DNA from 2 places in the Brevibacterium sp. CFH 10365 genome. Region 2 is predicted to be linked to the other one. Evidence: predicted binding sites of a transcription regulator. Region 2 holds the regulator's gene; the other holds the start of a gene.
What was found. The regulator LexA, encoded in region 2, represses DNA repair genes until DNA is damaged. The targets are predictions, from matches to a motif close to TCGAACANNTGTTCGA.
Positions count from the first base shown of each region.

Region 1: a site for LexA is predicted at 2,227-2,242, ahead of FHG09_RS08265 (HNH endonuclease signature motif containing protein). Genes of this name have one in related genera too.

Region 1 covers NZ_VIGO01000003.1:481,244-484,655, reverse strand. Annotated here, with positions in the region: gene FHG09_RS08270 (N-acetylglucosamine-6-phosphate deacetylase) at 1-251, shown strand, start outside; gene FHG09_RS08265 (HNH endonuclease signature motif containing protein) at 425-2,137, opposite strand; gene FHG09_RS08260 (hypothetical protein) at 2,446-3,039, shown strand; gene FHG09_RS08255 (hypothetical protein) at 3,107-3,412, shown strand, end outside.
Region 2 covers NZ_VIGO01000006.1:306,727-310,138, forward strand. Annotated here, with positions in the region: gene FHG09_RS14170 (ATP-dependent DNA helicase) at 1-1,495, shown strand, start outside; gene lexA (transcriptional repressor LexA) at 1,562-2,320, opposite strand; gene FHG09_RS14180 (LysM peptidoglycan-binding domain-containing protein) at 2,555-2,893, shown strand; gene FHG09_RS14185 (histidinol-phosphate transaminase) at 2,980-3,412, shown strand, end outside.

The sequences.
Region 1 (3,412 bases), on a different contig from region 2:
TCGCCGGGTCCACGTTGACGATGGACGAGGCCGTGAAGAGGGCCGTCGCCGAGGTGGGTCTCAGTCCGTTCGACGCCGTGCAGGCCGCGAGCCTCACTCCACTGCGCGCGGTGGGCGGAGTGCTGGAGGCGGGTGATTCTCTGCATGCGGCAGGCGGTACTGTCGATGCCGGCAGCCTGTTGGCTCCCGGAATGCCGGCTGACCTCCTGCTCTTCAATGAGGACATGAGTATCCGGTCAATGAGGACATGAACATCTGAGGTTCGCGGGCGGGTGATCCCGGCCTCGACCGCACCCGGCCGGAAAATAGTCGGATCGGACCCGACCGAACTGGGGCGGCCGTCGGGCAGGACTTCACCGTGAAAGAGGCCGTACTCGGCTCTGCTCGGAAGATGGGCACAGCTGTCCCCTGAAAGCTTGGTCGGCTATTTGTCGAACAGAGAGTCGACGATGTCGTCTGCGATGAAGCGGGCGTGGAGGATCGGCTTACGAGCGGGGTCCTTTGCGGCGGGTGGGATGTAGGCCGGTCGGCCGTCGAAGAGCATCACCGTGTCCCAATCGGTGCGGTCGAGCAGGTGGTGGTGATAGCTGCAGAGCAGCGCGAGGTTGTTGATCTCCGTCTTGCCTCCGCGCGCCCACGGCCACACGTGGTTGGCGTCGCACCAACCGGGAGGGGCGTCACAGCCGGGGAAGGTGCAACCTCGGTCACGGGCGGTGATCACTGCCAGCTGCTTTCGATTGGCGAAGCGCTGTTCTGTGGCCACCTGCATCGTCTTGGCCTTGTCGCTCATGAGGTGGAAGAACAGTGAGCCGTGGAGGCCGTTTCTCATCAATTCCTTGATAGGAATGGGATTATCGGCGCCCGTGGTGCCGTGTCCCGTGCCGTTGGCCAGATCTTCGGCGGTGGCGTTGATGACGAGAGCATAAGGCGCTCCTGCCGCCGTCCGCTGCTTATCGATCGTGGTGACGAGGCCGGCGAATCGTTCGTAGATCCATTCGCGTGCTGAGGGCTGTTCGGCGCTGACGTCGACGAGACCGCCGTCCTCACGAATACCGACGCCGGGGACGGCCGCCGGACTCCCGGTCGTGCGAGCTGCGTCGAGATCGGGTTCCGGAACTCGCTTCGCGTCATACCGGTCGCCGGAGAGCACCGCATCGACGATCTCGAGCAGCTCTTTGTCGGGAAGCGGTGAGCTCGTTCCCTCAGGAGCAACGGTCGCGGTAGCGGTGGGATTCCCCGCGGCTGCGGAACCAAACGAGCCGGTCGCTGCAACGTCCCCGTCGGCTGCTGTTGATTCGGCACCAGCATTGTTGGAACCGGCCTTGTCGTCTTCCCCTGCCGCCTGGATCCGTGAGGTCAGCAGTCCGTTGAGAGTGCCCCCGGTGACAGGGTCGAGCAGTCCACGCAGCTCCCAGTCGCCGTTGGCCTTGGCTCGCATGGACATGTTGTAAGCCGAGCGGTCGGCCGAGTCCTTCGGCTCTGCACCGTCGGGGTCGATATAGCCCATGAGCTTGCCGAAGATCTCACGCAGATCCTTGAGACGGACCTTGGGTGCGTTGCGGACCAGTCGCGACTCGACGTCGGTGCGGACCGCCTGACTGACCCAGGTGGGCAGCTTGCGCATGCAGTCTTCGATGACGGAGGCCTGCGCGGCGGAGATGGTACCGGCATGGAGCGCGTCCGCGACGACCGGGTAGAGAGGCGGCAGCGCCTGTCCGGCCATGTCGACGCGTCCGCCGAGGTTCTTGGCCATATCGGTCCGGCGGTTCGCCTCCGCGCCGGTGAGGTTGAATCGGTTCTCGATGAGCGACTTCGTCGACTTGGCGCCGAAGTCACTGGGCGTCCCGACGCGTTCGCAGACGGAGAGTGCCAGCGTCGACAGGGCATCGTTGATGCGTGTGATCGCCTCGACCCCATCGGCGAGCATGATGGCCTGGTCCGGTCCCATTGGGCGATCGAACGCGCGCAGCTCATCTTTGAGGCTCATCAGCTGAGTGATCGAAGAGGTGACCTCGGGCGCGAAGCGGCTGAGATCTGCCCACTCCTCGTCTGCCAGCAGCGGGTGACCGCTGGTCTGAGGTGAGCCGTCGGCATCCCGATCTGAATGATCGGAGCTGCGTTCGGGAGTGAGGGTCATGGGGATGGTTTCCGTTCACCAACATCGTTGTTGTTGATGTCTAGTGTACTCAACAGCGCAGCAAAAAGCCATGACAATCGAAAAATATTTAGAACATGGATTATAAGTTCGTAGATGTTCGATGATGCAAGCAAGCTCGCTTGTGCCAAAATTGCCGGAGTGCCTGCCGGCGACCGGCGGGTCGGTGTTGTCGCATGGCTGCCGGAGAGCCTGCCGCCGGCCCGTGCCGCCGCCGGCCCGAGTCGCAGCGAACTCTGCCGCCGCTTCCCGGCTTCGAATGTGTCACCGGGTCGTGGCACGATTGGAGTATGGATGCCCTGCTCCTCATTGACACCGACGATGCCAGCTACCCCAGCGATGACGCCATGGAGACCCTCGGCGATATCGTCACCCGCACCCGCGCCGTGGGCGGCGTGCTCATCTTCGCTTCGACAAAGGCCGACCTCGCTGACACTCCCGACGAGGAGCTGAGCATCTTCGTTCCCGATGAGGAGGACCTCGTGCTCCGCTCCGAGAGCTCGGATGTGTTCGAAGGTGTCGACGATCTGGCCGCGGGCCTGCATGACCTGTCTGTCGACCGGATCATCATCGCCGGCGCCGACGCCACCACAGGGGTGCCCGGCGCCGACGCCAGCACAGGGGCGCGCGGGGTCGGAAGTGCCGACTCCGACTCCGGGCCCGCCGCTCAGGCGGGAGGCGATGCCGACGCCAGCACCTCCTCGGCGAGCACCCCCGGAGCCGTCTACGCCTCGGCGATGGCGGGTCTTGTGTGCAACTTCGACGTCGTCGTTCTCTCCGACTCCACCACTGACCCTGATGGCAACCTCGTCACCTGGGGCGATGCCGCAGCGAAAGCCGGTGCCATGGTCAAAAAGACCGCCGACACCTGGCTGCGGATGTAGATTCGCCCGCCTTCCCGAAATTCTTCTACATTGAGTAGAATGTGGGAGTGAGCTGAGAGGAGGGCACATGACCGGATGGACGAAGTCCGTACGTGCACTCTTCGCTGCCCTCTTCACGACTCTTCTCGCCCTGATCATGCACCTCGGTGCCGGTGGCGACGTCTCGATTCCGGGCACCACAGTCGTCTTCGTCCTCGTCCTGTGGGCGGCGATGATCTTCGCCGGCAGGCGCCTGGGCTATCTCACTCTGGCAGGACTGCTCGGTCTCGGGCAGGTGCTCATGCACCTGACGATGAGCTGGTCCGCACACACCCTCGCCCATGCAGGCGCCCACACCGGAGCCTCAAGTACCGGGACCCCGGGTACCGGATCC
Region 2 (3,412 bases):
CTGGGAGAAGACCACCGACACGGGCGACCGGGACGACCTCATGCCCGGTGTCAGTGATCGTGCCTGGTCACAGGTATCGGTGAACGCCTTCGACTGCCTCGGTTCGAACTGTCCGCTGTTCACCGAATGCTTCGCCGAGCTGGCGCGGAACAAGGCCGCCGAGGCCGATATCGTCGTGACGAACCATGCCCTGCTGGCCATCGACGCCTTCGGAGAATCGAACGTTCTGCCCGAACACGATGTCATCATCATCGACGAGGCCCACGAGCTCAAGGACCGGGTGACCAGCGCCCTGTCCGGTCAGATCAACACGAGCATGCTCTCGGCGGCGACGAGTTCGGTCCGGAAACACACCACCGTCCAAGACGGGGTCGTCTCCCTGCTCGATTCCGCTGCGGCAGCACTCGAACGCGCACAGAAATCGGTGCCCGAGGGGCTCATCCTGCATATGAGCGAGGCACTCGGACTGGCCATGGCGCAGATCCGTGATTCCGCACGCCAGATCATCAACGACATCGGCGGCAAGACCGAGGACGCCGATGCCGGTCGGCAGATGGCCAAGGCCCGCTGTCAGGAGATCTTCGAACTCGCCGAGCGCTTCTGCGACCCGGGCAAGAACGATGTCATCTGGCTCTCGCGCTCGACCTTCAGGGAGAAGGAGACGACGAACCTCGTCGTCGCTCCCCTGAGTGTTGCCGGCACCATGCGCAACGGCATCTTCGAAGAATCCACGGTCGTGGCCACCTCGGCGACCCTGTCCCTGGGCGGGAACTTCGACGCGGTCGCAGCTTCGTTGGGGCTCTTCGGCCCCGATGCCCCGAAGTGGGACAGCCTCGATGTCGGATCGCCCTTCGACTATGGGAAGCAGGGCATCCTCTACGTCGCCTCCCACCTGCCCAAGCCCGGACGCAGCGGGCTGAGCGAGGAGGCGCTGACGGAGCTCGAGGAACTCGTCGAGGCGTCGAACGGCGGAGCGCTGGGACTGTTCTCCTCCCGCGCTGCGGCGAACGCGGCGGCCGAACACCTGCGGAAGAAACTCGATCTCCCGATCCTGCTGCAAGGTGATGACGGACTGCCCGCGCTGGTCTCCCAGTTCACCGCCGATGATCAGACCTGCCTATTCGGGACCATGTCGCTGTGGCAGGGAGTCGACGTCCCGGGACGCACGAACCGCCTGGTCATCATCGACCGTCTGCCGTTCCCACGCCCCGACGATCCGCTCATGCAGGCTCGAGCACGCGATGCCGACCAGCGCGGAGTCAACGGGTTCATGGCCGTGTCGGCCACCCACGCTGCATTGCGTCTGGCTCAGGGAGCCGGCCGACTCATCCGTTCCACTGGTGACAGGGGGGTGGTCGCCGTGCTCGACTCGCGGCTGCGCTCGGCCCGGTACGCCGGTTTCCTGGTCAACTCGATGCCGAGGATGTGGCCGACGACGAACTCCGGTCTCGTGCGCAAGAGCCTGGCACGGCTGGCCGAGACCGACGAAGGATGACACAAAGGCCCGCGACCGAATCGGTCGCGGGCCTTTGCATTTCGGCAGCGGAGAGCCGACAGAGGGTCAGAGGCGGCGGACGACTGCGACGACGAGGCCCATGATCTGCGCGTAGGTGCCGTCGATGGGCTCGTAGTTCTCGTTCTGCGGCATCAGCCACTGCTGACCGGCCTTGCGCTTGAGCGTCTTCACCGTGGCCTCGCCGTCGAGCAGTGCTGCGACGATCTGACCGTTGTCAGCGGTGTGCTGCTTGCGCACGACCACCCAGTCGTCGTGGCAGATGGCGGCTTCGATCATCGAATCGCCGACGACCTTGAGCAGGAACATGTCACCGGAGCCGACCACCTGGGTCGGCAGCGAGAAGACATCGTCGACTTCCTGTTCGGCCAGGATCGGTCCACCGGCGGCGATGCGGCCGACGACCGGAACCTGGACCGTGTTGTTGGACAGCTCCTCGTACTTCGCGCGCTCGGCCTCTTCCTCTTCGAACGGATTGACCACTTCGATGGCACGCGGGCGCTTCGGGTCGCGACGGACATAGCCGAGGCGCTCGAGCTGGGAGAGCTGGTGGGCGACGCTCGAGAGGGAAGCCAGTCCTGCGGCCCTGCCGATCTCGCGCATGCTCGGCGGGTAGCCGTTGGTGACGACCGCGCGTTCGATGGTTTCGAGCACGAGACGCTGACGAGGAGTCAGGCGGAAATCGCCCTCACCGGTCGATCCCTCGGGGATCTGGACCACGTCGTCGTCATCGCTGCGAGCGGCAGCGATCTCGCTGGCAACATCTTCGTTGCGAGGCCTGCCTCTGCCTCGTTTGTTCTGAACCATTGCTCGTTCCCCTTCGTTCTATTCCCTGCCGCTGAACGCCGTGATCTCCGCTTCGGAGATTCTCGTGTCAGTGCCGACTGAGATGGTTCTGACAGATCAATCAACAACGCTGGTTCTCTCTCATTGTCGCATAGATGTTCGAGTCGGACTGGACATTTGTTCGATTGGCATGTTGAATAGAACAGACGTTCTACCGATTACTGGTGGAATCGTACGAATGAAAGAGGTAATGCGATGTCTGCACAGAACACCGAGCTGCGCCTGACCACTCGTGGACGCCAGGCTGTGCGCCTTCTCCGGACCCTGCTCGTCGCTCTCGTCGTCATCGGCGGAGCGCTCCTCCTCGCCACCCAGTCGTTCTCTGCCGCTGCTGTCGCCGAATCGGAGACGGAGAGCGTCGGCATCGATGCCGACGCCGTTGTCGTCGGTGAAGGCGAATCGCTGTGGACCGTGGCTTCGAATCTCGGCCTCGACCGCGACACCCGCGATGTCGTGGCTGATATCGCCGAGATCAATCACCTGGACACCCCGACCGTCCACCCCGGCCAGACCCTCGACGTCCCCGTCCGCTGAGGGCCGGCCGGATCCGGCCGCCTCGGCGAGTCTCGTGGCCCGACCCGCCGCCCGGGCGGCGTGGGCCTCTCGGTAGAATGATCGCCGTGGGAAACATCGAATCTCTGCCAGTGCGGTCCGACCTCGTCGGCCTCAAGCCCTACGGGGCTCCGCACCTCAATGTGCCGGTCCAGCTCAACGTCAACGAGAACGCCTATCCGCTTCCGGACGTCGTCGCCGACAGCATGCGCGCCGCCGTCGATGATCACTTCTCCGGACTCAACCGGTATCCCGACCGCGAATTCACCGCTCTGCGCGAACACCTCGTGACCTACCTGGACGGAGTGAACGAACGCGCCGGAGACACCGTCGAACTCGACCCCTCCATGATCTGGGCAGCCAATGGTTCGAACGAAGTGCTCAGCCATATCGTGCAGGCCTTCGGCGGGCCCGGGCGGACCGTCCTCGGGTTCACCCCCTCCTATTCGATGCACCCGCTCATCACCACGGGCACCGGAGCCGAATGGCAGCACGTCGAAC